DNA from 4 places in the Klebsiella sp. WP3-W18-ESBL-02 genome. Region 4 is predicted to be linked to each of the others. Evidence: predicted binding sites of a transcription regulator. Region 4 holds the regulator's gene; each other region holds the start of a gene.
What was found. Region 4 encodes PurR, which represses purine synthesis genes. Its sites were predicted from a motif close to CANGCAAACGTTTGCNTG; they were not measured.
Positions count from the first base shown of each region.

Region 1: the regulator PurR is predicted to act here: its motif matches at 5,948-5,965, upstream of purL (phosphoribosylformylglycinamidine synthase).
Region 2: the regulator PurR is predicted to act here: its motif matches at 5,222-5,239, upstream of H7R56_RS00745 (nucleobase:cation symporter-2 family protein).
Region 3: the regulator PurR is predicted to act here: its motif matches at 5,069-5,086, upstream of purM (phosphoribosylformylglycinamidine cyclo-ligase).

Region 1 covers NZ_AP021972.1:1,343,564-1,351,489, forward strand. Annotated here, with positions in the region: gene recO (DNA repair protein RecO) at 1-429, shown strand, start outside; gene pdxJ (pyridoxine 5'-phosphate synthase) at 515-1,246, shown strand; gene acpS (holo-ACP synthase) at 1,246-1,626, shown strand; gene H7R56_RS06475 (YfhL family 4Fe-4S dicluster ferredoxin) at 1,623-1,883, opposite strand; gene H7R56_RS06480 (MurR/RpiR family transcriptional regulator) at 1,977-2,825, opposite strand; gene yfhb (phosphatidylglycerophosphatase C) at 3,052-3,687, shown strand; gene tadA (tRNA adenosine(34) deaminase TadA) at 3,719-4,267, shown strand; gene mltF (membrane-bound lytic murein transglycosylase MltF) at 4,269-5,795, opposite strand; gene purL (phosphoribosylformylglycinamidine synthase) at 6,041-7,926, shown strand, end outside.
Region 2 covers NZ_AP021972.1:153,877-161,802, forward strand. Annotated here, with positions in the region: gene yicI (alpha-xylosidase) at 1-248, shown strand, start outside; gene H7R56_RS00735 (OprD family outer membrane porin) at 305-1,621, opposite strand; gene H7R56_RS00740 (AsmA family protein) at 1,952-3,655, opposite strand; gene H7R56_RS00745 (nucleobase:cation symporter-2 family protein) at 3,777-5,168, opposite strand; gene gltS (sodium/glutamate symporter) at 5,451-6,653, shown strand; gene glpK (glycerol kinase GlpK) at 6,738-7,926, opposite strand, start outside.
Region 3 covers NZ_AP021972.1:1,430,389-1,438,314, forward strand. Annotated here, with positions in the region: gene ppx (exopolyphosphatase) at 1-942, opposite strand, end outside; gene ppk1 (polyphosphate kinase 1) at 946-3,006, opposite strand; gene purN (phosphoribosylglycinamide formyltransferase) at 3,337-3,975, opposite strand; gene purM (phosphoribosylformylglycinamidine cyclo-ligase) at 3,976-5,013, opposite strand; gene bglK (beta-glucoside kinase BglK) at 5,300-6,190, shown strand; gene H7R56_RS06845 (6-phospho-beta-glucosidase) at 6,203-7,633, shown strand; gene upp (uracil phosphoribosyltransferase) at 7,820-7,926, shown strand, end outside.
Region 4 covers NZ_AP021972.1:2,350,607-2,358,532, forward strand. Annotated here, with positions in the region: gene H7R56_RS11115 (riboflavin synthase subunit alpha) at 214-849, shown strand; gene cfa (cyclopropane fatty acyl phospholipid synthase) at 892-2,040, opposite strand; gene punC (purine nucleoside transporter PunC) at 2,340-3,533, opposite strand; gene punR (DNA-binding transcriptional activator PunR) at 3,646-4,557, shown strand; gene purR (HTH-type transcriptional repressor PurR) at 4,576-5,601, opposite strand; gene H7R56_RS11140 (cytochrome bd-I oxidase subunit CydH) at 5,896-5,985, shown strand; gene H7R56_RS11145 (MFS transporter) at 6,144-7,310, shown strand; gene sodB (superoxide dismutase [Fe]) at 7,387-7,926, opposite strand, start outside.

The sequences.
Region 1 (7,926 bases), 1.0 Mb from region 4:
GAACTGGTGTCGCGCGTGCTTGAGCACGAAACCCGCTTTTCCGAGCTGTTTTTTGACTACCTGCACTGCATCCAGGCGCTGGCTGGCGCCACGGGTTCGCCTGAACCGGCGCTGCGCCGCTTCGAGCTGGCGCTGCTGGGGCATTTGGGCTACGGCGTTGACTTCCTCCACTGCGCTGGCAGCGGGGATGAGGTCGAAGACACCATGACCTATCGCTACCGTGAAGAGAAAGGCTTTATTGCCAGCGTCGTGATCGATCACAATACCTTTACCGGGCATCAGCTAAAAGCGCTGGCCAGTCGTGAATTTCCCGACGTGGACTCGCTGCGCGCCGCGAAACGCTTTACCCGTATGGCACTAAAGCCGTATCTTGGGGGGAAGCCGTTGAAGAGCCGAGAATTATTCCGGCAGTTTATGCCTAAGCGTTAACTTATATTGCCTCATGCGCTTTGCTTCTGTAGAGAGAGGGTTGCGTGAGGGGAAAGATCGCAAAAATAAAAACACGAGGATTGTCATGGCTGAATTACTGTTAGGCGTCAATATTGACCACATTGCCACCCTGCGTAACGCGCGCGGCACCGCCTATCCCGATCCGGTTCAGGCGGCATTTATCGCCGAGCAGGCCGGTGCGGATGGCATCACCGTGCATTTACGTGAAGATCGCCGCCACATCACCGACCGCGACGTGCGCATTCTGCGCCAGACGCTGGACACTCGCATGAACCTGGAGATGGCGGTTACCGAAGAGATGCTGACCATCGCCTGTGAAACCAAACCGCATTTCTGCTGCCTGGTGCCGGAAAAGCGTCAGGAAGTGACCACCGAAGGCGGTCTGGACGTTGCCGGTCAGCTCGACAAAATGCGCGATGCCTGCAAACGCCTGGCCGACGCCGGTATTCTGGTGTCGCTGTTTATCGATGCCGATAACGCACAGATTAAAGCCGCTGCCGACGTTGGCGCGCCGTATATCGAAATTCACACCGGCTGCTATGCCGATGCCACCACCGATGCGGAACAGGCAAAAGAGCTTGAGCGCATCGCGAAAGCGGCGACCTATGCCGCCAGCCTGGGGCTGAAAGTGAACGCCGGCCATGGCCTGACCTATCACAACGTCAAAGCCGTCGCGGCGCTACCGGAGATGCACGAGCTGAACATTGGTCACGCGATCATTGGCCGCGCGGTCATGACCGGCCTGAAAGAAGCGGTTGCCGAGATGAAACGCCTGATGCTGGAAGCGCGCGCGTAATGGCGATTCTGGGGCTCGGAACCGATATCGTCGAAATCGCCCGTATTGAAGGGGTCATTGCCCGTAGCGGCGATCGCCTTGCACGCCGGGTGCTCAGCGATAACGAATGGGCCATCTGGGAGACGCACCAGCAGCCGGTGCGTTTTCTGGCTAAGCGCTTTGCGGTCAAAGAAGCGGCCTCAAAAGCGCTGGGTACCGGTATTCGTAACGGCCTGGCGTTTAACCAGTTTGAAGTTTACAACGATGAGATGGGTAAACCGAAGCTGAGGTTATGGGGTGAGGCAAAGCTGCTGGCAGAGCGAATGGGCGTGGCGCATATGCATGTGACGCTCGCCGATGAGCGCCACTACGCCTGCGCGACGGTGATCGTCGAAAGCTAAATTTTATCCGCGTGGTGCAGCACGACGAACTTGTCCCACAGCTGTTCTTCCGTCTCAGGATGTGCCGGATCCTTCAGGATTGTATTCGGGATCGGGCACACTTTCTGACAGGTTGGCGTATCGTAATGGCCGACGCACTCGGTGCAGCGATCGCTGTTGATCTCATAGATGCTATCACCCATCGAAATGGCCTGATTTGGGCATTCCGGTTCGCACATATCGCAGTTGATACATTTTTTGGTGATTAACAGCGCCATCAGGAATTTCTCAGAAACAAAATAAACAGGGCGCGCATTATACGCTCATTTTCCACTCAGGCCATACCTTTTCTGTGGTAATCGCACCGCCGATCACACCAGCTTTTTCACTAGCGCTTCGCTGTGGCGAATACGCTCCGGTGCATTTTCCAGATCCTGCTGAACCAGCCCCATAAACAGCAGGTCGGTTAGCATCATCTGCGCGCTGGTGGAAGAGATGGCAGCGCTGCGCGTTGCCTGCTCTTCGGCAATGGTATACAGGCAGTGGGTTGCGCGCTGTTGTAAGGTATTTGGTGAAAAGCCGGTAATGGCCAGCACCTTGCCACCCACCCGCAGCGTTTCATCGGCGGCGAGATTGATTTCGCGTCGGGCGCCGGAGTAGGACACTGCGAGCAGCAGATCGTCCTGGGTCATCGCCTGGACGGTGGCCAGTAGGGCGTGCATGTCCAGCTCCGCCACGGCGTTAAAGCCAATTTTCATCAACTTCCAGCTAAAGTTACGCGCCACCAGCCCCGATGCGCCAATGCCGGTCAGGACGATACGTCGCGCGTTACGCAGCAGGTTAACGGTCTCCAGCAGCTTGTCTTCGCTGTTGACGTCCAAAGAGGCGTGCATCGCCGCCACGTTGTCCTTAATCAGCTTCTCACCCACCAGGCGCAGCGGATCGTCGCCGCAAATCTGGTTATGTACCGCGACCGAGTGGGGATTCGCGTTGCTGGCCAGCGCTTCGCTCAGCGCCAGCTTCAGCGCGGGGAAGCCTTTAAAACCCAGCTTCTGGGCGAACTTCACGACGCTGGACTGGCTGACACCCGCCTGGCTTGCCAGCTGCTGTGAGCTTAAGTGACGCGCCAGATCCGGCTGCACCAGAATAAAATCCGCCAGCTTACGGTCGCTTTGCGCCAACTGGGGGTAACGCTGACGGATACTGATTAAACAATTCATAACAACCTCATGGACGCGATAACTCTGCTGCGCCAGAGCAGCAATCTGCTCGTCGGAAAGAATTATGTATTCTATTATAACGGAATATACCGAATTAAATATTCCATGTGTCGGTAAAAACGCAACTCTTTTCGTGCACCAGCGTCGTTGAGACGCCGTTTGGCGAAAGCGGGCGGGCAATCTGCTAGTCTGTGGGCTTGCTCAGTGAGGAATACAGGAGGCTTCTTTGACACGCAATTCTCGCCGCGTGGTGTTTTTCGATCTCGACGGCACGCTGCATCAGCAGGATCTGTTTGGCGCGTTCATCCGCTATCTGCTGCGCCGTCTGCCGCTTAATGCGCTGCTGGTGCTGCCGCTGCTGCCGTTTATCGGCATCGCAATGCTGATCAAAGGCCGCGCGGCCCGCTGGCCGATGAGCGTTCTGCTGTGGGGCTGCACCTTCGGGCGGCGCGAAGCGACGCTCAACGCGCTGGAAGCGAGCTTTATTATCTGGTTTCGTGCCACGGTCACGCCGTTCCCGAGGGTACAGGCGCGTTTGGATAGCTATCTCCAGCATCAGGATGCTGACGTCTGGCTGATTACCGGGTCGCCGCAAACGCTGGTGGAGCGGGTCTACGCTGACGCTCCCTGGCTGGCTCGGGTGAATCTTATCGGCAGTCAGATGCGGCGCGCTTGTGGTGGACGCGTGCTGTCGGTACGCTGCCTGGGGCATGAGAAGGTGGCGCAGTTAGAGCTGCGTCTGGGCGCACCGCTGCGCTTATACAGCGGATACAGCGACAGTAAACAGGATAACCCGCTACTCTTTTTCTGTGAGCATCGCTGGCGCGTAACCCCGCACGGCGAGCTGGAGCAGCTGGAATAGCGGCGCTGCGCTTTGATGGATATTGTGTATAATGCGCCGCGTTTTATCACCTGGAGTCCCGACGTTGTCTGACATTGAACAGAACCATGAATACTGGATGCGCCATGCGCTGGTGCTGGCTAAACGCGCCTGGGAAGAAGGCGAGGTGCCGGTTGGCGCGGTGCTGGTGCATAACAATCAGGTGATTGGTGAAGGCTGGAACCGCCCGATCGGCCGTCACGATCCTACCGCGCACGCGGAGATTATGGCGCTGCGGCAGGGGGGGCTGGTATTGCAGAACTACCGTTTGATTGACACGACGCTGTACGTCACGCTGGAGCCCTGCGTGATGTGTGCAGGCGCAATGGTCCACGGCCGAATCGGCAGTCTGGTGTTCGGTGCCCGCGACGCTAAAACCGGCGCGGCTGGGTCGCTGATTGACGTGCTGCATCACCCGGGAATGAATCACCGCGTTGAGATGACGGAAGGGGTGCTGGCCGATGAATGCTCGGCGATGCTAAGCGATTTCTTCCGCCACCGCCGCCAGCAGCAGAAGGCACTGAAGCAGGCGGCGAAAGCGGCAAATCTGCCGGCGGAATAACTTATTTATGCTTCGACATTAAGAATGACAGCGCGTCGCTGTGGTTCGGCGTCGGCATAAAGGAAAACAGGCCGTAGTGATTACGGTTTAGCTCATCCGGCGAGACCGCCGGATAGGCCTCGGCAATCGCCATCTGTTCGGTGGCCTTCTTCTCTTTTTCCTGCAAATAGCCTACTAGGCTTATCTGATATTTACGGATATTCTCGACGTAGGCGTAGGCCTCGTGGCCGCGCGCGTAGCCGTAGGTCAGCTTGCTGTACCAGGGTTTCTGGCTCAGCAACGGCAGGCGTTGTTTGACATCAGCCCAGCTATCCGGATTCCCCTTCTGTTTCGCCGTTAGCGCACGGGCATCGAGCATGTGGGCATAGCCCATGTTGTAGGCCGCCAGCGCAAACCAGATTTTTTCTTCCTGCGGCACGCTGTCCGGCACTTTGGTCATCATATCCTGTAAATAACGCATGCCGCCGCTGATACTCTGTTCCGCGTCGGTACGGTCGCTCAGGCCTAAACTTTGCGCGGTATTTTTCGTCAGCATCATCAGCCCACGCACCCCGGTGGGGGAGGTGGCCTGCGGGTCCCAGTGCGACTCCTGGTAGGAAATGGCCGCCAGCAGCTTCCAGTCGATTTCGCTGGCATGCTTCTCAAACAGCGGCCGCAGGTCTGGCAGCACGTTATCCACCGCGCGCAGGAATGAGCGGGTATCCACATAGTCGAAATCATCGCCGTGGCCGAGATACTTCTCTTCAAGGCGAGCCAGCGCCCCGTCTTCATTCATATTATTGAAGAAGTCGAGCATGGCCGCGGAGAGCGTGTTGTCGTTGTCTTTCAGACTAAACCAGGTGACGGGCTGTTCGTCAGTGACGTCGAGGGCAACCGCCAGCTCTGGATGGACGCGCTGGAACAGACCGATAGCGACAGAATCGGCGATGGTGTAGCTGAGCTTGCCATCGATGACCGCCTGCATCAAATCTACCGAGCCGCGCTTTTCGTCTACGTTCCAGCTGAGCTCAGGAAACGTCTTCTCTTTTAAGCTTTGCAGATCGTTGATGACGACCTGGCCCGGCGCGACGGTAAGCTGCCCGGCGGTGAGGGTACCCAGGCTGCGGGGACGCGGGCTGCCGACGCGATAAACCAACTGCTGCGACACGGAATAGTAGGTGGGGCCGGCCTGGTAGTTCTGCACGCGCTCGCTGTTGTAAACCAGCCCCGCGGCCAGCATATCGGCGTCGCCGTGGTCCAGATCGTCAAAGAGCTGGCTAATGTTCTGGCGAACGGTGATTTTCAGCTTAACGCCAAGGTAGTCGGCGAACTGCTGGGCCAGCTCATAATCGAGGCCGTAGTCTTTGCCGTTGACCGTGGTGTAGGTCAGCGGCGACAGTATGGTACTGACGCGCAGTTCCCCCCGCTCCTGAATGGCGGCGATGCGATTCTCTGGTTTGCCAAACCAGGGGATTGAGGGCCAAAGGGCCGCTGCCAACAACAGCGTTACAACGCCGATCAGCAGATAATTAATCTTTAGTTTTTTCAAATAGTTAATTCGCTTTGATACCAGTTTGTTTCCCTGATAGCGATGCGGGTTGCTATAGAATGAGCGGCATTTTGCTTAAGATTGCGCCAGTTGGCAACTGATTCGCGAGTCGCGTCACACCGAATGTTAAAGATGGACGATGATTTTATTTCCACGCAAACGGTTTCGTCAGGCCGCAGGATTCTCTATAATAGCCGCCGTTCTCCCCCATTGCGCACACTGAAAGCTGAGAAGACGAGAGACTTATGATGGAAATTCTGCGTGGTTCGCCTGCACTGTCTGCATTTCGTATTAACAAACTGCTGACGCGGTTTCAGGCAGCCAACCTCCCGGTAAGCAATATATACGCCGAGTATGTCCATTTTGCCGACCTGGACGCGCCGCTGACCGAAGATGAGCGGGCCCGACTTGAGCGATTGTTGCAGTATGGCCCAAGCCTGAACAGCCATACCCCTACCGGTAAACTGCTGCTCGTCACTCCCCGCCCTGGCACTATCTCTCCCTGGTCTTCCAAAGCTACCGACATCGCACATAACTGCGGCCTGAATCAGGTGCTGCGGCTGGAACGCGGCGTCGCCTACTATGTTGATGCCGCGAGTCTGACCGCTGAGCAACTCGGCGCGGTGGCGGCAGAACTGCACGATCGCATGATGGAGAGCGTATTTGACTCGCTGCAGGATGCCGAAAAACTGTTTGCTCATCACCAGCCTGCACCGGTTGCCAGCGTGGATCTGCTGGGGCAGGGCCGTCAGGCGCTGATTGATGCCAACATTCGTCTTGGCCTGGCGCTGGCGGACGACGAAATTGACTACCTGCAGGATGCGTTCACCAAGTTGGGTCGCAACCCGAACGACATCGAGCTGTACATGTTCGCCCAGGCGAACTCCGAGCACTGTCGTCACAAGATTTTTAACGCCGATTGGATTATCGACGGTAAACAGCAGCCGAAGTCGCTGTTTAAGATGATCAAAAACACCTTTGAAACCACGCCGGATCACGTGCTGTCTGCCTATAAAGACAACGCCGCGGTGATGGAAGGCTCTGAAGTCGGCCGCTACTTTGCCGACCACAAAACCGGACGCTACGATTTCCATCAGGAGCCCGCGCACATCCTGATGAAGGTAGAAACCCATAACCACCCGACGGCTATCTCTCCATGGCCGGGCGCGGCAACCGGCTCCGGCGGGGAAATTCGCGATGAAGGCGCTACCGGCCGCGGCGCGAAGCCAAAAGCGGGGCTGGTGGGGTTCTCCGTTTCTAACCTGCGTATCCCTGGCTTTGAACAGCCGTGGGAGGAAGATTTCGGCAAACCGGACCGTATCGTGACCGCGCTGGATATCATGACCGACGGCCCGCTGGGCGGCGCAGCGTTCAACAACGAATTCGGTCGTCCGGCGCTGACCGGTTACTTCCGTACCTACGAAGAAAAAGTGAACAGCCACAACGGCGAAGAGCTGCGTGGTTATCACAAGCCGATCATGCTGGCGGGCGGGATCGGCAACATCCGCGCCGATCACGTCCAGAAAGGCGAGATCGTGGTAGGTGCGAAGCTGATCGTGCTCGGTGGCCCGGCGATGAATATCGGCCTTGGCGGCGGTGCGGCCTCTTCAATGGCTTCCGGCCAGTCTGACGCCGACCTCGACTTCGCGTCCGTACAGCGCGACAACCCGGAAATGGAACGCCGCTGTCAGGAAGTGATCGACCGCTGCTGGCAGCTGGGCGATGCCAACCCGATTCTGTTTATTCACGACGTGGGCGCAGGCGGCCTGTCTAACGCCATGCCGGAACTGGTGAGCGACGGTGGACGCGGCGGGAAATTCCAGCTGCGCGACATCCTGAGCGATGAGCCGGGCATGAGCCCACTGGAAATCTGGTGTAATGAATCCCAGGAACGCTACGTGCTGGCGGTAGCCGCTGACCAGCTTCCGCTGTTCGATGAGCTGTGTAAGCGTGAACGCGCGCCGTACGCGGTCATCGGTGAAGCCACCGAAGAGAAGCACCTGACGCTCAGCGACAGCCACTTCGACAATCAGCCAATCGACATGCCGCTCGACGTTCTGCTCGGCAAAACGCCGAAGATGACTCGCGATGTGCAGACGCTGAAAGCGAAAGGCGAAGCGCTTGCCCGTGA
Region 2 (7,926 bases), 2.2 Mb from region 4:
TCCACCTTGAGGACGGGCATGAAGCGGTATGTGAAGTGCCTGCGGCCGATGGCACCGTGGTGTATACGCTGAGCGCGAGACGTCAGGGTAAGGTGATAACGGTGAAAGGCAACGGCAAAGCCAGCGGCTGGACGCTGTGCCTGCGCAATATCCAGCAGGTAGCGGGCGTGCAGGGCGGAAGCCCGGCAGGCAGCGAGCTGGGCGTGGTGGTGACCGCGCAGGGCAATGAGCTGGTGATTACGCTCTAATTCTGTGAGCCCCCTAACCCTCTCCCCGGTGGGGAGAGGGGATTGTTTAGCGCCGGTTAGAAGTCATATTGCAGCGTTAAGCGGTTCTGCCAGAAATCCTTCTCATACAGCGGCGACGTCTGCACGCCGACGAAATCGTTCAGGCTCAGCCCTTTCAGCGCGCCCTGGAAATTCCAGATAAAGTACATCACGTACTCGGACTGGCGCAGGCTGCCGGAATTCACCGTTGGCGTCAGATCCATCCAGGAGTAGCGTGCGCCCAGCGTCAGGTTGTCGTTCGCATTCCAGTTCACGTTGGTGGCATAGGCATCGCCGCTGCCCAGGTCCTGGGTGCTGGTGAAGTACGGCTGTGCAAAGTACGGACCGGATGAACTGTTGTGGGCATAGGGCGTCACCAGCGAGCCGTTACCATAGCTGTCACCGCTGGCGGCAATGTGGTTATAACCCGCCGCCCAGGAGAGTGAAGGCGTAAAGTTCAGCGACAGCTGCGCACCGTAAGAATGGTTGTCTACTTCGCCCGCCAGCGCTTTGCCTTCGCTGGTGCCGCGAATGTATTGCAGCGCCACGTCCGGCGTAAACAGCGCCTGCTGCCACTGGAGGTGGCCTTCGGCGTAGAAGATGTTGGAGAAGTCGGCGTAGCTTTCGTACCACATCTGGCCGGTCAGCTTTTTGTCATCCCACATCAGGTGACGGCCCGCGCCGACGGCCCACATGCCGTTGGTTTCTTCGGTCACGTCGCTGTAGGCGGTGGTGCGCTGAACCTGGTCGCTCCCCCAGCCCTTGTAACGCCAGATTTTGGTGGCGTGCAGGAAGTCGTCGCCGCTACCGTACTGCATATCCAGCGCCTGATAGAGAATTGGCGTGATGCGCCAGTCGTAATCGCCGACGAACGGTAAATCCAGGCGCTGGTTGCCGCCGGTGAGACGAAAATCACCGTAGCGCCAGTTGAGGTAGGCTTCACCGATGTTGGTCTGGTTGTCGCCGATATCGCTGATGACGCGATCTTCCGGCGGGTGGTCGATCCCTCGCAGGAACAGACCGCTAACGCCAACGTTGAAGCCATACAGCGGGGCCGTTTCATACTTCACGAAGCCGCCGTAACTCACGGTGTCCTGGTTAAACCCTTTGGCGAAGTACGCATTGTGGGTGGTGTAATACAGTGCACGAACGCTGCCGCTGACTTTACCGCAGCTGAATGCGTCGCTCAGGCTGCTGACGTTGCCTTCGGCATCAAAACAGGCGCTGTCGGGCTTAAATGAGAGGGCGGCTTCTGCGCTGGCGGGAAGCGCCAGTGCGGCAAGTGCGGCCAGGGCGGTGAGACCACCGGCGAATCGTGATGGTTTGACGGCACCTGCTGCCCGATACGTCTTCATGCTAATACCTTGTCTACAGAGATAAAAAAAGAAAAGTGCGCGTGCGCCGCGGGTTGGTAGACGCGGCGGCAGCGTGCAGGGCTGCGATTATCGTCATCGGGATGGTTGTGATCCAGACCCAAAAGCAAACGTTTGCTTTTCTGTGTTGGCGGTTGACACTGGATTCGTGATTGATGTTGGTTTAACCACGATAAGGGCGATTAAAATAAAGAGGAAAGTGCTATCTATGTGGCTTATTAGCGAAAGATAGCACTGATTGCCGCGCTAGCGCTAAACCGCACTGATTGGATAGTCAATCGTGCAGGGTGGGGACGTTTCCGCCCCCTTAGGTTATGGCGTAACCGGCGCGCCGGCAGCGACCGAAACCACGCCACCCTGCATCTGCTGGGTAACTTCCTGCTTCGCCATATTCACCGCATGCAGCTTTGCGTTCACCGTGGGTTTCAGCGGCGCGTCCGCCTGTACGCTGCCGCTGGCGGTAAGCTGAATATTGCCATCGCCGTCGATAGGCAGCGCAGGCCACCCCCACAGCTGGAGAATATTCAGCGGTACGCCGCGGCCGTTGAGCGTGATACTTGTCTGGCGCTGCGGCTGCTGTGATACCGTGGCGGTGGCTTCCAGAATCCCTTTCTCGGTAAAGGCGCTCAGTTCGCTGATATTCACGTTCGACGCATCGGCGTTCAACCGCATTGACGGGCGACGCACGTCAATGCGGTTGAAGGTTGCCGCCGCGCCGTTGAGCGTTGCGCTACCGCCCCATACGCCCCACCGGTGGCCCTTCACCAGCTGCAGATTGGCGCCGTAGCCGTCTAATGCGGTCACCTGCCATGGAAAGTCAGGGTCGATATCAATCACCAGGTTGCGGCTGGCGCCAAATTTTTTCAGCGTGACGCTCTCCAGCCACGGCGGCAGCTGTTCCATCCACAGCGTTTTCCAGTTTTCCGGCAGCGTGTACTCCAGCCCGGCGAACACCGCGTCATCCAGCACCAGCGCATTGGCGTTACGGTACCAGTGGCCAGCGCTGCGCACCATGCCGCCCTCCCAGCGTGAGGTAAACTGGCGCAGGTCAATGCCCTGCGGCGAGAATTCGGCGTTGAGGATCGGGTCGAACAGGTGCAGCGAGCCGTAAATGAATTCGCTGGCGTTGAGTGATATTTTACCGTCGGTGCTCTGCCAGCTGCCCTGGCTGAGCGTCAGGTTGCGCAGGTTCAGGTCGAGGTCGGTCACCGCCCAGTCTGGCCCCTGCAGGCGGGCATCGGTGACGTCGAGGCGGCCAATCTGTAGCGATGGCACGGTGGCCAGGGGAGCAAGGAAGTCGCGCAGCGGTTTATCGCTTTGCATGCGGATGTCGTTGAGGCGCAGATTGTCCACGACCCAGCTGCCGTCGGCGCTACGGCGGGCGTTGCCGGTGAGTGAACCGCGCGCAATATCCGCGCCGACGGTGGTCAGGGTGACTTCGCCGCCGTTAATCTCGCCTTCAATCAGTACCTGGGTGGCGGGCACGCCGTTCAGCGATAGCGAACCGGCGCTCATTTGAATCCGCGCTTTTTTCCCCAGCACGTTACCCGCTTCTGGCGCCCACGGCATCACGCCGCCCGAAACGCGCTGTGCGCTGAGCGCCCAGCCGGTTTCCGGGCTGTTTAGCGCCATATTACTGAGCTGTAGGCGATCGGCGGCAAACGGCAGCGGCGCGGCGGCGGGCGGCAGGTTCAGCGTACCGTCCTGTAACAGAATGGTGTCGACGTGCAGCGGATCGGTAATCTGCCGTGAGCTCAGGCCAATATCCACGCTTTTCGCGACCAGCGTGGCGGGTTTACCGTCGCGGCCAAAGGTGACGTTTTGCAGCAGGATGTGCGAAGGGGAGGAGAAGCGGTGATCCATGGCGTCGAACGTCACCTGCCATGCCGTGTTGTCGCTTAGCCACTGGCTGATATGGCGCGCGCCCCAGCGCGTTTGCAGCAGAAAGTAGAAGGCCAGAATCACCAGCAGCAGGGCGATAAGCAGCCAGATAATGAGCTTTCCAAGAAATTTCATGATCTTCCGTCCTGAGAAGGGCACATAAACCTGTTATGCATGATTTATGCGCAATCCTCAAGGCGGGAATCGTATTATTCGATGTCGGCGGCAGTGGGCGTTGCCACTGCCGCGCAGAGGGTTACTCTTTTTCGGCCGGGAAGATCAGGTTCAGGATAATAGCGGTGATACCGCCGGCTGCGATGCCGGAAGAAAGCAGGTTTTTCAGCCAGTCCGGGGCGAACTGCAGGATCTGCGGCTGCTGAGAAACGCCCAGACCCACGGCCAGCGACAGCGCAATAATCAGGATGGCGCGGCGGTTCAGCGGTTCGCGCGAGACAATGCGCACGCCCGACGCGGCGATCGTGCCGAACATCACCAGCGTTGCCCCGCCGAGTACCGGTTCCGGAATGTGCTGCACAAAGCCGCTGACCGCCGGGAACAGGCCGAGGACGATCAGCATCAGCGCCACCACGAAGCCCACATAGCGGCTGGCGACGCCGGTTAGCTGAATCACACCGTTATTCTGGCCAAAGCAGGAGTTCGGGAAGGTATTGAACACCGCAGAGACGCAGGAATTGAGGCCGTTTGCCAGCACGCCGCCCTTCAGGCGTTTCATATAGACCGGGCCTGAGACCGGCTGCTCGGAAACGTCAGAGGTGGCGGTAATGTCGCCGATAGTTTCCAGCGAGGTGATCATAAACACCAGCATCAGCGGCAGCAGCAGGTTCCAGTCGATGCCTAAGCCATAGTACAACGGCGTCGGTACCATAATCAGGCTGGTGTTCGACGGCGTGGTGTTTTCCGGCAGCATGCCGAGGAACCATGCCAGCAGGTAGCCCGCCGCCATGGCGATGACCAGTGAGGCGATGCGCAGGTACGGGTTACGCTGACGGTTAAGCAGAATAATCATGCCCAGCACCACGCCCGCCAGCAGCAGGTTTTTCGGCGCGCCGAAGGTATTGTTGGCCATCGCCGCGTAGCCGCCGCCGATGGAGGTCAGGCCGACCTGAATCAGCGACAGGCCGATAATCATTACCACCACGCCGGAGACCAGCGGCGTAATCACGCGACGTGCCAGATGCAGTACGCGAGATAACACCATCTCTGTACAGCTGGCCAGCATCAGGGTACCGAACAGCGCTGCCATCATGGTTGGCACGTCCGCACCGCCGGTTTTCAGCGCCGTGCCGCCCATAATCAGCGGCGCCACGAAGTTGAAGCTGGTGCCCTGAATCGACAGCAGACCGGAACCCACCGGGCCCCAGGCTTTAATCTGAATGATAGATGCCACACCGGAAGCGAATAACGACATGCTGATAATGTGCTGGGTATCCTGAGCCGGGAGGCCGAGAGCCTGGCAGATCAGCAGCGCTGGGGTGATCACCGCCACAAACATCGCCAGCAGGTGCTGGAGCGCGGCAAACAGGGTTTGCGGAAGCGGCGGACGGTCTTCCAGGCGGTAAATCAGTTCGCTGGTTTGCTTATGCGCAATCGGTTGCGCATTGGCTTGATCGAGTGTGTTAGAGGACATCTCAGAGGCTATCTCGTGGTGGAAAAGTGGCGATTTTAGCCGACTGGTTGGTAAAAGCAAACGGTTGCATTCAGTAACCATGAAAAATTGCGGAAAATAGGCGGACAAAAAGCAGGGCTTAATCGGGTCGCTTAACGAAAATGAGGACAAATCGTACCTTTTTCTATCACTTTCGCGCTTTTCGAGCTTAAACTTTGGGCCGACGTCTCATGAGGAGGCGATCTCGACATCGGAAATTGGTCGCGTATGAATGGATCATGCGTTTAGTAAGGAGCTGTAATTATGTTTCATCTTGATACCTTATCGACGCTCGTTGCCGCAACGCTGGTGTTGCTGCTCGGACGCAAGCTGGTCCAGAGTGTCCCCCTTCTCAAAAAATACACTATCCCCGAGCCCGTTGCGGGCGGCCTGCTGGTCGCGCTCGCGCTGCTGGTATTAAAGCAGAGTATCGGCTGGGAGATTGACTTCGACATGAGCCTGAAGGACCCGCTTATGCTGGCGTTCTTCGCCACCATTGGCCTGAATGCTAATATCGCCAGCCTGCGCGCGGGCGGCAAAGTGCTGGGTACGTTCCTGATCGTGGTGGTCGGGCTGCTGCTGCTGCAAAACGCGCTGGGCATCGGTATGGCGAAGCTGCTGGGGCTGGACCCGCTGATGGGTCTGCTGGCCGGTTCTATTACTCTCTCCGGCGGTCATGGTACCGGCGCGGCGTGGAGTAAACTGTTTATCGAGCGCTACGGGTTTGCCAATGCTACCGAAGTGGCGATGGCCTGTGCCACGTTTGGTCTGGTGCTCGGCGGCCTGATTGGCGGCCCGGTGGCGCGTTATCTGGTGAAGCATTCGTCGTCGCCGAATGGAACGCCGGATGACCAGGCCGTACCGACGGCGTTTGAAAAACCGGACGTCGGGCGCAGCATTACCTCGCTGGTGCTGATTGAAACGATCGCCATGATCGCTATTTGTCTGACGGCAGGTAAAGTCATTGCGCAACTGCTGGCAGGCACGGCGCTGGAGCTGCCAACCTTCGTCTGCGTGCTGTTTGTGGGGGTGATCCTCAGCAACGGGATGGCGCTTTTGGGCTTTTATCGCGTGTTTGAACGCGCGGTTTCGGTGATGGGCAACGTGAGCCTGTCGCTGTTTCTGGCGATGGCGCTGATGAGCCTGAAGCTGTGGGAGCTGGCGTCGCTGGCGCTGCCGATGCTGGTGATTCTGGCCACGCAGGCAATGGCAATGGGGCTGTACGCCATTTTCGTGACCTACCGGATGATGGGCAAAAACTACGATGCGGCGGTGCTGGCCGCGGGGCACTGTGGTTTTGGTTTAGGCGCGACGCCTACGGCGATTGCCAATATGCAGGCTATTACCGAGCGTTTTGGACCGTCGCATACGGCGTTCCTGGTGGTGCCGATGGTCGGCGCGTTCTTTATTGATATCGTCAATGCCCTGGTGATTAAGCTGTATTTGATGCTGCCGATGTTTGCTTAATGTGAAAATGCCGGAGGTCGGCTCCGGCATTTTTTTGCCTGATGGCGCTTCGCTTATCAGGCCTACATACCTCTGCACGTTGTCTTATTCTTCGTGCTCTTCCCACGCCAGCGCGCGTTTCACCGCTTTTTTCCAGCCGCTGTAGCGGAAGTTACGCTCGGTTGTCTCAATGCCCGGGCGGAATTCGCGCTCAATGACCGCTTTCTCCTGCAGCTCATCCAGATTCTGCCAGAAGCCGACCGCCAGGCCAGCAAGGTAGGCCGCGCCCAGCGCCGTGACTTCACGGACTTCCGGGCGTTCTACGCGGGTGCCCAGAATGTCGGACTGGAACTGCATCAGGAAGTTGTTGGCAACCGCACCGCCGTCGACGCGCAGGGCGTGCAGACGAATGCCGGAGTCGGCCTGCATTGCCTCCAGCACGTCACGCGTCTGGTAGGCGATAGACTCCAGCGTCGCGCGGATAATGTGATTCGAGTTCACGCCGCGGGTCAGACCGAAGATGGCACCGCGAGCGTACGGGTCCCAGTACGGTGCGCCGAGGCCGGTAAACGCAGGTACCACGTACACGCCGTTGGTGTCCTTCACTTTGGTGGCGAAGTATTCGGAGTCGAAGGCGTCGCTAATCAGCTTCATCTCGTCGCGCAGCCACTGAATAGAAGCGCCAGCCATAAACACCGCACCTTCCAGCGCGTAGTTCACCTCACCGCGCGGGCCGCAGGCGATGGTGGTTAGCAGGCCGTGGCTGGAAGCCACCGCTTTTTCACCGGTGTTCATCAGCATAAAGCAGCCGGTGCCGTAGGTGTTTTTCGCCATCCCTTCCTTCACGCACAGCTGGCCGAACAGCGCCGCCTGCTGGTCACCGGCAATCCCGGCGATAGGAATACGGGTACCGCCTTTGCCGCCGATGTTGGTCTGGCCGTACACTTCGGATGACTTGCGCACTTCCGGCAGCATGGCGCGCGGAATATCCAGCGCGTCCAGCATTTTGTCATCCCACTCAAGGGTGTTGATGTTGAACAGCATGGTGCGCGAAGCGTTGGTGTAATCGGTAACGTGCACGCGGCCCTGGGTCATTTTCCAGATAAGCCAGGTGTCGACGGTGCCGAACAACAGTTCGCCGCGTCTTGCGCGCTCGCGGGAGCCTTCAACGTGGTCGAGGATCCACTTCACTTTGGTTCCGGAGAAGTACGGGTCGACCACCAGGCCGGTGGCGCTACGCACGTACTCTTCCATACCGTCGCGCTTGAGCTGCTCGCAGATATCCGCCGTACGG
Region 3 (7,926 bases), 920 kb from region 4:
CACGTCCTGGTGGCGAAAGCGGCCTTCCATTTCGTACAGCACGCCTTCGCGCAGCGCACCGTCGGATAAACGCAGCTCTTTTATCGCCAGCGCGTCGAAGACGCCGCAGAGAATCGCCAGGCCCGGCACGAAGACGCCTTTACGCTCTTCGGACAGCCCCGGCAGGCTCAGGCTGCTGAAGTTTTTGAACTTCAGCACCTCTTCGACCAGCCTTTCCAGGCGCTCCGGGGTGATAAACCCGTCTTTTTCGCCCATCTCAACCAGCACTTCATGCGCGGCCTTAATGGTGCCGGAGGCGCCCATCGCGACGCTCCAGCCTTGAATACGGTATTGCCATGCCAGGGTTTCCAGCTTCTGCACCGCCGCCAGGCGTGCGCGCTGGAAGTTTTCGCGGTTAATGGTACCGGCAAGGAAGAACTGTTGGCCGAAGCTGACGCAGCCCATGCGGCGGCTTTCTACCAGCTTAGGCTCGAAATCTTCGCCAATGACCAGTTCGGTTGACCCGCCGCCGATATCAATCACCAGCTTACGGCCTTTTTCCGGCTGTGTGTGCTCGACGCCCATGAAAATCAGACGCGCTTCTTCGTTCCCGGAAATAATCTCGATGGGATACGGGATAACTTTTTCCGCCCGCTTGAGGAACTCGGTGGCGTTAGCGGCCTGACGTAACGAGTGCGTGCCCACGATACACACGCTGGACGGGGAGAAGCCCTGCAGGCGCTCGGCGAACAGCGACAGGCAGCTCAGCCCGCGTTCCATGGCCTCTTCGCTCAGCATGTTGTTTTCATTCAGACCATCGGCCAGATGGACGCGCTGCTTCAGACGGCCGATGATCTGCATCGCGCCGTCGACCACGCGCGCGATGACCATGTGAAAACTGTTTGAACCAAGATCAACCGCCGCAAACTCCTGCGGCCGGGGTGCTTTGCTTGTTATTGGCATAGGTTAGTCAGGTTGTTCAAGTGATTTGAGGTAATCGTAAATCGCCTGCTGCGCGCGGACCTTGCGTCGGTTGCCGCGCGGAACATAGCGATTACTCAGTTCTTTATCGATAAAGCGGGCCTTTACCGTGTCGCTAAACAGAATATCAATAATATCGAGGATCCGTTGCTTCAGACGCGGGTCGAGCAGCGGCGTCGCCACTTCGATACGGTAGTCGATGTTACGGGTCATCCAGTCAGCGGAAGAGAGATAAACGCGTTTATCGCCGCCGTTCTCAAAAATATAGACGCGATCGTGCTCAAGGAAGCGATCGACAATGCTGATAACGCGAATATTTTCGCTGATCCCTTCCAGTTCGGGAATTAACGAGCACATCCCGCGGATCAGCAGGTTCACCTGGACGCCGGTGCTGGAGGCGGCATACAGGCGATCGACCAGCCCTTTATCTACCAGGTTGTTAAGCTTAAGGGTGATCCCGGCCGCCATGCCGTTCTGGGCGTTGGCAATTTCGCGATCGATCATCTCGTACAGCAGACGACGCGAGTTCTGCGGCGACACCAGCAGATAGTCGAAGTTGACTGGGCGATACGGGTTCTCGATAAAGTTAAACACCCGGCGGACTTCGTTGGTGATGCGCGCGTCGGCGGTCAACAGCGAGTAGTCGGTATAAATACGCGCAGTTTTTTCGTTAAAGTTACCGGTGCCGATGTGGGCGTAGCGCACCACGTCGTCACCTTCTTTACGTGATACAAGGAACAGTTTGGCGTGAATTTTCAGCCCCGGCGCGGAGAAAATAACGTGCACGCCCGCTTCGGTGAGGCGTTTCGCCCAGTGGATGTTGGCTTCTTCGTCGAAGCGAGCCTGTAGCTCAACCACCACCGTGACTTTCTTACCGTTGTGCGCGGCGTGGATCATGGCATCAATAATGCGCGAGTCTTTGGCCACGCGGTAGATGTTGATTTTAATCGCCAGTACGTTGGGGTCGAACGAGGCCTGACGCAGCAGCTCCAGTACGTGCTCGAACGTGTGGTACGGATAGTACAGCAGCACGTCGCGCTCGCGGATAGCGTCAAAGCCGTTGCGGAATTTATCGAACCAGACGTGACGCAGGCGCGGCAGCGGCTTGTTGACGAGGTTAGCTTTGCCGACGTTCGGGAAGCCGATAAAATCTTTAAAGTTATGATAGCGGCCGCCCGGCACGATGGAATCGTAGCGGGAGATCGTCAGCTTTTTACGCAGCATTTCGACCATGGCGTCCGGCATATCACGCTGATAAACAAAGCGCACCGGCTCGGCGGTCAGACGCTGCTTGAGGCTCGAGGACATGAGCTCCATCAGGCTCGACTCCATCTCGTGCACCAGGTCGTACTCGGCGTCACGGGTCATTTTCATGGAGTAGGCGTTGAGGGCATCGTAGTCGAAGAAGCCCTTAAAGATATCGTCCAGGCAGTAGCGCAGAATGTTATCCAGCAGGATCATCGGCTTACGGCGGCGTGGGGTTTCCGGCGGCAGATTAACAAAGCGTGGAACTTTGTCCGACGGAATTTCCAGCAGCGCGTAGTTGATTTCGTCGCCGCGAATGATTTCGACCGCCAGGTAGGTGTAGTCATCTTTAAGGAACTGCACCAGGTCGGTTTCGCGGTTCAGCAGAATGGGCGTGATGTGCTGGCGCAGGTGCTGTTTGAAGTAATGGCGCAGCCAGCTCTGTTGGTTGACGGACAGCTGGCGTTCGTTAATCAGGAAGATTTGGTTGCGCGCCATTTCCAGCAGCAGCTCGTTGTACAGACCGTCGAACTCCTGATCGGCCTTCAGCACCCGGGCCTGGATTTTGCTCAGCAGATGGCGGGAATGCGTGGTCGTACCCTGTTCTTCGCTAATGATGATGCGGCGCTTCAGCTCGGCAAAGCGAACCTTATAGAATTCGTCGAGGTTGTTGGAGTAGATCCCCAGAAAACGCATGCGCTCAATCAGCGGGTTACTTTTATCTGCCGCTTCCTGAAGGACGCGCTCGTTGAAGGACAACCAGCTCAGTTCTTTTTCGATGTACAGTTTTTCCTGACCCATTACTACTCACACTCCGGTTAATTCACGGGACGCGGCAAAGTCGTCTTGCTGTTTATATTGCTAGCTTTGCCGGGCGATGTCCAACTGTGTCATCTCAGTATGACAGTTATCCTATTTCACCTAACAAAATATTCATATCTGTTTTGATATGTAAGCATTTTTATCCCGTTCCGCATACTGACTCCGCGGGAGAAGGGCATAAAAAAGAGGGCCATAAAGGCCCTCTTTGGTCATCCATGTCGGCTGGATAAGACGTTTACGCCACCATCCGGCAATGTGCTCGCGGCTTGCCTGATGGCGCTCTGCTTATCAGGCCTATCGTGACGGAATTTATTCCGCCGCATAACCGGCTGGCGGCAGCTTTACATTGTCGAGCCAGGCGTGATTGTCATGCATTTTCAGGCGGCCATCGAGGAACCAGCCGACCACCATCGGGTAGATGGCGTGTTCCTGAACCTGTACGCGTGAGGTGATTTCCGCTTCGTCGTCGCCGTCGAAAACCGGCACTTTGGCCTGCAAAATAACCGGCCCACCGTCAAGCTCTTCGGTGACGAAGTGTACCGAGGTGCCGTGCTCCGCATCGCCGTTTTCCAGCGCCTGACGATGAGTATTCAGGCCCGGGTATTTCGGCAGCAGGGAAGGGTGAATGTTAAGCAGCCGTCCCTGATAGTGCTGAACGAAGTCGGCGCTCAGGATACGCATGTAGCCTGCTAGCACCACCACGTCGGGCGCGTAGGCGTCAATTTCGTGCATCAGCTCACGGTCAAAGGCTTCGCGGCTGGCAAACTGACTGGCGGCCAGCGCGTGCTGCGGGATCCCCGCTTCACGTGCCCGCTCAAGGCCAAAAGCGTCGGCCTTGTTGCTGAACACCGCCCGAATGGTGCCATGAATCCTTTTCTGCTCACAGGCATCAATGATGGCCTGTAAGTTGCTGCCGTTGCCGGAAATCAGCACCACGATATTTTTCATTTACTCAATGACCACACGCTGTTCGGAATCTGTGGCTTTGATATAGCCGATTTTCCACGCGTTTTCACCTTTTTCGTTCATCAGCGCGATGGCTTTGTCCGCCTGATCGGCAGCCAGAGCGATGACCATGCCAACGCCGCAGTTAAAGGTGCGGTACATCTCATGACGACTGACGTTACCGGCATCCTGCAGCCAGTTGAACACCGCTGGCCATTGCCAGGAGGATTCGTCAATCACGGCCTGCGTGTTGTCCGGCAGAACGCGTGGAATGTTCTCCCAGAAGCCGCCGCCGGTCAGGTGAGCAATCGCGTGGACGTCAACGCTGGCAATCAGTTCGAGAACGGACTTCACGTAAATACGGGTCGGGGCCAGCAGATGGTCGGCCAGCGTTTTGCCTTCAAGCTGGGTGTCGTCCGGGTTGCAGCCGCTCACTTCAATAATCTTGCGCACCAGCGAATAGCCGTTAGAGTGCGGGCCGCTGGAGCCCAGCGCAATCAGCACGTCGCCGTCGGCCACTTTGCTACCGTCGATAATTTCGGATTTTTCGACTACGCCGACGCAGAAACCGGCCACATCGTAATCTTCGCCGTGGTACATGCCCGGCATCTCGGCGGTTTCACCGCCCACCAGCGCACAGCCTGACTGCAGGCAGCCCTCGGCGATGCCGTTGATGACGCTCGCCGCGGTATCAACGTCCAGTTTACCGGTCGCGTAGTAGTCGAGGAAGAACAGCGGCTCAGCGCCTTGAACGACCAGGTCGTTCACGCACATGGCGACCAGGTCGATGCCGATGGTGTCATGACGCTTCAGATCCATCGCTAAACGTAACTTCGTGCCAACGCCGTCAGTGCCGGAAACCAGCACCGGTTCACGATATTTTTGCGGCAGCGCGCACAGGGCGCCAAAACCGCCTAGCCCACCCATCACTTCCGGGCGGCGCGTTTTCTTCACCACCCCTTTGATACGGTCAACCAGAGCGTTTCCTGCGTCAATATCAACACCGGCATCTTTATAGCTGAGAGAGGTTTTGTCGGTCACTGCAAGTCTCCACGCAATTGCGATAGCAAGAAAAATCGGCGCAATTCTATCAGTCCAGGCAAACGTTTGCGAGCCTATTCTGCACCCAATTTTTTGTGCCTCGGTTTTACCGACTTTGGCAGATAAAATCGGTCAAATATGATACTGCTCACGAAAATGAAACCGGGTACAGCCTTGTCCTTGCATCCGCCACGCGGAATCCACATCATGTGACTGAAACCGGTTTCTGTTTTTGTGGCGTCCGTGGGGGAAACCGAAGCAAAATGGCCAGAAGGGACTGAATGGAATGAACATTGCTGCTTTTGATATTGGGGGTACGGCGTTAAAAATGGGGGTGGTCACCGCCAGCGGTGAACTGCTAAAAAAAGGCAAACAGCCAATCAGCAACAGCGACGGTGAACAGATCCTCGCGGCAATGGAAGGTTGGATTGCCGCTCACCCCGAGTGTGAAGGCATCGCCATCAGCGCGCCGGGCTACGTTAACCCCCATACCGGCTATATCGAAATGGGCGGCGCTATTCGTCGCTTCGATCGCTTTGCCATCAAAGACTGGCTGGAGGAACGCTCCGGGCTGCCCGTGGCCATTGAGAACGACGCGAACTGCGTGCTGCTGGCTGAACGCTGGAAGGGAAAAGGGGCTGAGCTTTCCGATTTCCTGGTGATGACCATCGGTACCGGCATCGGCGGGGCCATTTTCTGTAACAACCAACTGGTGCACGGCGCGCGCTTTCGTGCCGGTGAATTTGGCTATATGCAAACGTCGCGTCCCGGCGCTCGCGATGTTCGCCGCTACTCGATGAATGAAAACTGCACCCTGCGCGTGCTTCGTCATCGCTATGCGCAGCACCTTGGCCTGGCGCTGGAGGCGGTGACCGGCGAAGACATTTTTGACCGCTTCGACGCCGGTGACGCCGTGTGTCAGCGCCTGGTCGCCGAGTTTTTCAACGATCTCGGAACGGGGCTCTATAACCTGGTCAATCTGTTTGACCCACAGACGATTCTTATCGGCGGCGGCATTGTGGAGCGCCCGGGTTTTCTGGCGCTGATGCGCGAGCACCTGGCCTGGTTTGGCATTGCCGACAACATCGATACCGTCAGCCACGGCAACGACGCCGGGCTGATAGGCGCGGTTTACCATTTCAATCAGCAGCATTCGCAGCGACAACTTACTGATTAACGAGGGAAAGATATGTCTGGATTTAAAGCTGGGTTTCTCTGGGGCGGCGCGGTAGCGGCACATCAACTCGAAGGCGGCTGGAAAGAGGGCGGTAAGGGCATCAGCGTCGCGGATGTGATGACCGCCGGCGCGCACGGCGTGCCACGCGAAATTACCGACGGCGTACTGCCGGGAAAAAACTACCCGAATCACGACGCTATCGATTTCTACCATCGCTATAAAGAGGATCTGCAGCTGTTTGCCGAAATGGGCTACAAATGCTTCCGTACTTCCATTGCCTGGACGCGTATTTTCCCCAACGGCGACGAGCTGACGCCGAACGAAGCCGGCCTGCAATTTTACGACGATCTGTTCGATGAGTGCCTGAAGCTCGGCATCGAGCCGGTTATCACCTTGTCGCACTTCGAGATGCCGTATCACCTCGTGACCGAATACGGTGGCTGGCGCAACCGTAAGCTGATTGAATTCTTCGTTCGCTTTGCCAAAGTGGTCTTTACCCGTTACCAGCACAAAGTGAAGTACTGGATGACGTTCAACGAAATTAATAACCAGGCAAACTTCCACGAAGATTTCGCGCCGTTCACTAACTCCGGGCTGAAATACCAACCGGGCGAGGACCGCGAGCCGGTGATGTATCAGGCGGCGCACTACGAGCTGGTAGCGAGTGCGCTAGCGGTAAAAGCAGCGCGCGAAATTAACCCGGCGTTGCATATTGGCTGCATGATCGCGATGTGCCCGATTTACCCGCTGACCTGCGCGCCGAACGATATGATGATGGCAATGAACGCCATGCACCGTCGCTACTGGTTCACCGACGTCCACGTGCGCGGTAAATATCCGCAGCATCTGCTGAACTACTTCGAGCGCCGCGGCTTTGCGCTGGATATCACTGAGGAAGACCGCCAGGCGCTGACGCAGGGCTGCGTCGACTACATCGGCTTTAGCTACTATATGTCGTTTGCCACCAAGGCGACCGAAGACAACCCGCAGCTCGACTATGACGAAACGACCAGCCTGGTCTCTAACCCGTACGTGCAGAAGTCCGACTGGGGCTGGCAGATTGACCCGGTAGGCCTGCGCTACTCGCTGAACTGGTTCTACGACCACTATCAGCTGCCGCTGTTTATCGTTGAAAACGGTTTTGGCGCGATTGACGTGCTGGAGAGCGACGGCACCGTAAACGACCAGTACCGTATCGACTATCTCTCTGCACACATTGCCGAAATGAAAAAAGCGGTGGTAGAGGATGGCGTGGATCTGATGGGCTACACCCCGTGGGGCTGTATTGACCTGGTGTCCGCCGGCACGGGCGAAATGAAAAAGCGCTACGGCTTTATCTACGTGGATAAAGATAACGAAGGCAACGGCACGCTGGCGCGCAGCCGCAAAAAATCTTTTGCCTGGTACCAACGGGTCATTGCGACCAACGGTGGTGAGCTTTAACTCACTGAATTAAAAATATAAAACCCCGCTTGTCGGGGTTTATTTTTATTGTGTCTTATACTGAGTGGGGCCCCATTCGCCGCTTTGCTTGATCCTGGTCAATCATCACAGGTATGGCGCAATCGAAAAAAAGCGGTATAATCCCGCGATTTTTTTTGTGGTTGCCCTATTCAAAGGAGAAAGAGAATGAAGATTGTGGAAGTGAAACACCCACTCGTCAAACACAAGCTGGGCCTGATGCGTGAGAACGACATTAGTACCAAACGCTTCCGTGAACTCGCCTCCGAAGTCGG
Region 4 (7,926 bases):
GCCGTGTACGGGAGACAGATAAGCCGCCTTAACCGGCAGCAAGAAGAATAAATAGAGGAATTGCTCCGATATTGTAGCGGGGATTTGCTATTAATCTAGTCAAAAAAAGGGGGGAGCGGCGCGGAAGGTGGCAACCTGTTTTATCAACTGCTATTGTGCGTAGCAGATGAACCGGTAGCGATGCCGGCACGATGATTAATAGGAGTTGACGATATGTTCACGGGTATTGTGCAGGGCACGGCAAAAATCGTGTCTATTGATGAGAAACCGAACTTCCGCACCCACGTAGTAGCGCTGCCAGAATCTATGCTGGCCGGGTTGGAAACCGGGGCTTCGGTTGCACACAACGGCTGTTGCTTAACGGTCACGGAAATCAACGGCGACCAGATTAGCTTCGATCTGATGAAAGAGACGCTGCGTATTACCAACCTTGGCGATGTGAAGGTTGGTGACGTCGTTAACGTTGAGCGCGCGGCGAAGTTCAGCGACGAAATTGGCGGCCATTTGATGTCGGGTCATATTATGACCACTGCGGAAGTGGCTAAAATTCTGACGTCTGAAAACAACAAACAGATTTGGTTTAAAATCCAGGACCCGTCGCTGATGAAATATATCCTCTACAAAGGATTTATCGGCATCGACGGTATTAGCCTGACGGTAGGTGAAGTCACGGCGACGCGTTTTTGCGTGCACCTGATTCCAGAGACGCTGGAGCGCACGACGCTGGGAAAAAAACGTCTGGGTGACCGCGTGAATATCGAGATCGATCCGCAAACGCAGGCGGTAGTGGATACCGTTGAACGCGTGATGGCCGCGAAAGAGGCTGCCGCGCAGGCGGTAGCAGAATAACGGAAAACGCCTGCGCCGGGTGGCGCAGGCGTCAATGCCGGATTACCGCGCGACGCGCAGACCTTGTTCAACCCCACGGGAGAACATAACCTGCCACAGCTGAATATCACGCGCACGGAAGGCTCCCGCACAGGCGTTAAGATAGTAGCTGAACATGCGTTTGAATCGTTCAGAATAATTGTCGGCGATTTCCGGCCAGCTGGCGAGGAAACGGCTATGCCAGGCCATGAGCGTGGTATCGTAGTCGGCACCAAAGTTGTGCCAGTCTTCCATCACGAAGTGTGGTTCGCTGGCGACGGCAATCTGGCGCACGGACGGTAAACAGCCATTCGGAAAGATGTATTTGTTGATCCACGGATCGACATTGTTGTCGGTTCTTTTCGAACCAATGGTGTGCAGTAAAAACAACCCATCGGGCTTGAGATTGCGGTCAACGACGGAGAAATAGGTGTCGTAGTTTTTTGGCCCAACGTGCTCAAACATGCCGACGGACACGATGCGGTCGAACTGATCGTTTAAGTCGCGGTAGTCCTGGAGCAAAATCTCAACGTCCAGCCCTTCACAACGCGCCTGCGCCATCTTCTGCTGTTCAGCGGAAATGGTGACGCCCTTGACGGTCACGCCGTAGTTTTTCGCCATATAGGCTGCCAGGCCACCCCATCCGCAGCCGATATCCAGCACGCGCATTCCCGGCGCCAGCTGCAGCTTCTGGCAGATAAGCTCAAGCTTGGCCTGCTGGGCTTGCTCGAGGTTTTCAGCCTCTTTCCAGTAGCCGCAGGAGTATTGCATGAAAGGGTCGAGCATGCGGCTAAAGAGATCGTTGCCGAGGTCGTAGTGCTCTTTGCCCACCTGCCAGGCGCGTCTGCGGCTCTGGAGGTTAAACAAACGCGCACCGGCCACGCGCAGCGTATCTTTGAAATGATGGGGGAGTTGGTTTTCAAGTCCGGCGCGCAGTACCTTGTCGAAGAAGATATCCAGACGATCGCATTCCCACCAACCGTCCATATAGCTTTCGCCAAGACCCAGCGAACCTTCCTGTAAAACTCGTTTAAAAAGACGCGGATTTTTAACCTGAATATCGCAGGAGGCATTGCCGTTAATTTCAATGCCTGCTCGGTTTAGCAGCTCGCTAACGATACGATACCAGTCGTCATCCGGTACGCTTACTTCTTCTATACACGATGAGCTCATAGCTTCTCCATCCCGACCTGATGATCAGAACCTTAAAACAGCGTAGACGCTTTTTTCTGGTTTGTGAGAAATGTCACGAAAAATTCGTGAGCCTGCTATCCGACGTAGCACAGAGGAAGGGAAGAACCCCTTGCCGAAAGCCAATCCGTGGTTTAAGGGGAAGCCGTCCTGCTCCCGCATAATAAGTTCAATGTATACTAATTATGTGATGCCGATCCAGTATAGGACGCTAAGTGCCTTGATTCAACAAAAAAACTTAGCGCCCTAATCATTTATGGAGGTATTGATGCGAGGAATATTCAGACGTGGGACGCAGCGGCGTCAGCCTGGCGTTCGGCGCGACGGGCGGCGCGCTGCATGCCGTAACCGATACCGGCCAGCACTACGGTTACCAGCATCACGCTGGTAGTGGTAAGCAGCGGAGTCGCAATCAGTGTCGATACCGCCAGGCTGGCCAGGAAGCACAGACCGAGCTGAAGCGTATTTTGCAACGCCGCCGCGCGACCGGTGGCCTGTGGGAACGGCTTCAGCGCCTGTGCCACGACGATCGGATAGATAGCGCCGTTAGCGGTGGCCATCACGCAGAACGGAATCAGCAGTGCGCTCAGCGACACATCCCGGGCCAGGCCGACGGCCCAGGTTCCCACGACGCTCAGTGCGAACCCGACAAGCAGCCATGGCAGCAGCTGTGAACCCTGCCATTTTTGCAGTGCGGCGCGACAACCGTAGCCACCAATCAGGAACGCGATTGTCTGCGGCACATAGCTCAGGCCAATGACGGTCGGGCTATAGCCCATTTCGTGCAGGATAAACGGCGAGCCGGTCAACCAGGCAAAGAAGCTGGCGGAGCAGGCGGCGTAGATAAGTACGTTACCGCGATAGTCTTTACTGCGCAGCAGGCGCATAAACGTCAGCTTTTCTCCGTTGACGGCGTGCTTTTTGTGCGCGGGCTTGAGACGAAAAGCCGGCAGCATCAGCACCAGCGTGATAATAAACAGCGTCGCAAAGATGGCCTGCCAGTCAAAGTGGACCAGGAGCCAGCTGCCAAGCAGCGGTGCCAGCGCGGGTGACAGCCCGACGAGCGGCATGATGGTTGCGAAAATGCGGTTAGTACGCTGGGCCGGATAGTAGTCGGTGACCATTGCCTGCCAGGTAACGGCTGCGGCGCATACACCGACCGCCTGCACAAAGCGCAGCACCAGCAGGGTAGTGCCGTCACGGACCCACAGCATCCCCAGACAGCCCACGGCGAAAATGGTTAAGCCCGCCAGCAGAATGGGTTTGCGGCCATAGCGGTCAGACAGCGGCCCCCACAGCAGCTGCGCGACGGCGAAGCCGGCCAGGAACAAACTCAGGCTGGCGCTGACCGCCGAGGCCGGCGTTTGCAGGTCTTGCTGAATGGCAGCAAAAGCAGGCAGGTACATGTCGGTGGCCAGAAAACCCAGCACGCTCAGCCCCGCGAGCCAGACTAAAAATCCTTTCCCAGGTTGCATAAATTGCCCTTTATTATCTGATATTAACCTTGCCGCCGAGTGTAGAGAGTGCATTCAGGGTTGTGAAACGCTAATATTTGAGCCATGGATTCAAATTTTTTGCAGGCAGAAAATGTGGTCTGAATATTCTCTTGAAGTCGTTGATGCGGTAGCGCGTAACGGTAGCTTTAGCGCCGCCGCGCAGGAACTGCATCGTGTGCCTTCTGCGGTAAGCTATACGGTACGACAGCTGGAAGAGTGGCTGGCTGTACCGCTGTTTGAACGCCGTCATCGCGACGTGGAATTAACGCCTGCCGGGGCATGGTTCCTGAAAGAAGGGCGGTCTGTTATCAAAAAAATGCAGATCACCCGCCAGCAGTGCCAGCAGATTGCCAACGGCTGGCGTGGCCAGTTGGCGATTGCCGTTGATAATATTGTTAAGCCACAGCGTACGCGCCAGCTGATCGTCGATTTTTACCGTCACTTTAGCGACGTTGAGCTGATTGTTTACCAGGAAGTCTTTAACGGCGTATGGGATGCGCTGGCGGACGGCCGCGTCGAGCTGGCGATTGGCGCCACGCAGGCGATTCCGGTCGGGGGGCGCTTTGCTTTTAGGGATATGGGAATGCTCAACTGGCACTGCGTGGTGTCCAGCGCACATCCGCTGGCGCGTCTGGATGGGCCGCTCAGCGATGATGTACTGCGCAACTGGCCGTCACTGGTGCGCGAGGATACCTCACGTTCGCTGCCTAAGCGTACGACCTGGCTGCTGGATAACCAAAAACGCGTGGTGGTGCCGGATTGGGCGTCGTCAGAAACCTGTATTTCCGCCGGCTTATGTGCGGCGATGGTGCCGGGGCATCTGGCTCAGCCATGGCTGGAGAGCGGAGAGTGGGTCGCACTGACGCTGGAGAACCCGTTCCCGGATGCCGCCTGTTGCCTCACGTGGCAGCAAAGTGAAGCGTCACCGGCATTAAGCTGGCTGCTGGAGTATCTGGGGGATAGTGAGACGCTGAACGAGGAGTGGCTGCGAACGCCCGTATAGGGCGCTCGCAGAACGCGATTAACGGCGGTAGTCGCGATATGGACCGTCGGCCACAGAACGACGCTCAATCAGGCGCGGGTGCACCTCAATTGACTGTGACTCTTCGCGCTTGCTGACGATGCGATCCATCAGCATGTTAAAGGCCGTTTCGCCAAGCGAGTCCTTCGGCTGATGGATAGTGGTCAGCGCGGGGGTGAAGAAACGTGAGTTACGCACGTTATCATACCCGATCAGCGAAATATCCTGCGGCACGCGCAGCCCCATTTCATCGGCGGCACACAGTGCGCCCATGGCCATAATATCGCCGCCGCAGAAGATGGCGGTTGGGCGCGGGTGCTGGGACAGAATCTGCTGCATCGCCCGGTAGCCGGATTCTGGTTCAAAGTCGCCCTGAACAATCCAGTTTGCCGGTACGTTAATCTGCGCTTCTTCCATCGCTTTCATAAAGCCTGCCAGACGGCCTGCGCCGGTATTGCGCTCCAGCGGGCCCGGGATCACGCCGATATCGCGATGGCCGCGTTCGATCAGATAGCGGCCCGCCATATAACCGCCTTCGAAGGCGTTATCGATAACCGAGTCGGTAAAATCGGCTTTGGCTTCGCCCCAGTCCATCACCACCATTGGAATGTGACGATACTCTTCCAGCATGGAGAGCAGTGACTCCGGGTATTCTGAGCACATGACCAGCAGACCGTCGACGCGCTTTTGCGCCATCATTGACAGGTACGCGCGCTGCTTCTCAAGATTGTTCCACGCGTTGCCGAGGATCAGGGTATACCCTTTCTGGAAGCAGTTTTTCTCTACGGCCTCAATAATTTCGGCAAAATAGGCTGCTTCACTGCTGGTGGCCAGCAAACCAATGGATTTGGTGTGGTTGACCTTCAGGCTGCGGGCAACGGCGCTCGGCGAGTAGTGCAGTTCTTTAATCGCCGCCCAGACCGCTTCACGCGTCTCTTCGGCGACAAAACGCGTTTTGTTAATTACATGTGATACGGTTGTAGTGGAAACGTTTGCGCGCTTCGCTACATCTTTAATTGTTGCCATTCCATCTCACTCCAGACCCTGGCCTGCCCCTGAAAAAATCGAAAGGAAAACGTTTGCCTTCACACACCCTGACGCAATTTTGTGAATTGCGATTCGCCGGGAAAACGATACAGGACGACAGGAGGGGGTCAATGGCCGGTACGCTTATAAATAAGCGTCGAATTTTGACGTATCCCGACGCAAAGTGGAAGAGCAAAAAACAACATCCTGCTAAATCTGTGAAGATTTTTACGATTATCTGTGCAAAAATGAGTAAGCTCAGTTTCACTGTGGCAATAAAAAGGAGAAAAATTGATGAGTACCGAACTTAAGCTGTCGCTCACCACTACCATTATTACGCTTGCGCTCATTGTTGCCGCTGCACTGACCGCCGTATTGCATTAATTCCTCCGGTGAGGGAGTTCGCTCCCTCCCGTCAATTGTTATCAAATTAGCAATAATCTTTTGCTGTTTTGTACACTTCTGATTTTCTGTGATTGATGTCATGCTTTTGCCCTATGTTGTCATGCCGCCAGCTGTGCGCGGCCAACCGGAGTTTTTGCATGAAAGTCAATTATCCCCTGCTTGCCCTGGCGATTGGCGCCTTTGGCATAGGGACCACCGAATTTTCGCCCATGGGGCTGCTGCCGGTCATTGCGAAGGGCGTTGACGTCTCTATTCCCGCCGCTGGAATGTTGATCAGCGCCTACGCCGTGGGCGTGATGGTCGGGGCCCCGCTGATGACGCTGCTGTTGTCTCATCGCGCGCGGCGCAATGCGCTGATTTTCCTGATGGCGATTTTTACCCTTGGTAACGTGCTGTCGGCTATCTCGCCTGACTACACCACGCTGATGCTGTCGCGCATTATTACCAGCCTCAACCACGGCGCGTTCTTTGGTCTGGGGTCGGTGGTTGCCGCGAGCGTTGTGCCGAAGCATAAGCAGGCGAGCGCGGTAGCGACCATGTTTATGGGCCTGACAATTGCCAATATCGGCGGCGTTCCGGCGGCGACCTGGCTGGGTGAAACCATTGGCTGGCGCATGTCGTTCCTGGCGACCGCTGGCCTTGGGATTGTCGCCATGGCGGGGCTGTGGCTGTCGCTGCCGAAGGGTGGGGCAGGGGAAAAACCGGACGTTAAGCGTGAGCTGGCGGTACTGGTGCGCCCACAGGTACTTTCTGCCTTACTGACCACCGTGCTCGGCGCTGGTGCGATGTTTACGCTTTATACCTACATTTCGCCGGTATTGCGGACCCTGACGCACGCCACGCCGGGATTTATTACGTTGATGCTGGTATTGATTGGCGTTGGCTTCTCTATTGGCAACTTCCTTGGCGGCAAATTTGCTGACCGCTCGGTTAGCGGTACGCTCAAAGGTTTCTTGCTGCTGCTGATGGCCATTATGCTGGCCATTCCCTGGCTGGCGCAGAGCCAGGTGGGGGCGGCGTTTAGCATGGTGGTGTGGGGCGCGGCAACGTTTGCCGTGGTGCCGCCGCTACAGATGCGCGTGATGCGGGTAGCACACGAAGCGCCGGGGCTTTCGTCGTCGGTGAATATTGGCGCGTTTAACCTCGGTAATGCGCTGGGGGCCGTGGCCGGCGGTGCGGTTATATCGGGCGGGCTGGGCTACAGCTTTGTACCGGTGATGGGGGCGATCGTTGCTGCGCTGGCGCTGGCGGTCGTGTTCTTCAGCGGCCGTCGCCGTGGTGCGCAGGCGCTGGTCAGCGAGTAAAAAAAACGCAGAAGGCAAGCCTTCTGCGCGATGGCATATCACCCGGCGAAGCATGGCAACGCCGGGTTTTTTGTGCTTACGCAGCCAGATTTTCAGCCACGAACGCCCAGTTCACCAGAGCCCAGAAGTGCTCCAGGTAGTTAGGGCGGGCGTTGCGGTAGTCAATATAGTAAGCATGTTCCCACACGTCGACGGTCAACAGCGGCTTCGCGTCGGTGGTCAGCGGGGTGCCGGCGTTAGACGTGGATACGATGGCCAGAGAACCGTCAGCTTTCTTCACAAGCCAGGTCCAGCCTGCGCCGAAGTTTTTCACTGCGGCATCGGTAAACTGGGCTTTGAAGTCGGCGAAGCTGCCGAAGGATTTGTTAATCGCTTCTGCAACGGCACCGGTCGGTTCGCCACCGGCGTTCGGCGCCAGGCAGTTCCAGTAGAAGGTGTGGTTCCAGACCTGAGCCGCGTTATTGAACACGCCGCCTTCAGAGGTGCGTACGATCTCTTCGAGCGTTTTACCCTCAAAGGCGGTGCCTTTGATCAGGTTGTTCAGGTTGGTGACGTAAGTCTGGTGGTGTTTACCATAATGATACTCAAGCGTTTCCACAGAAATATGCGGAACCAG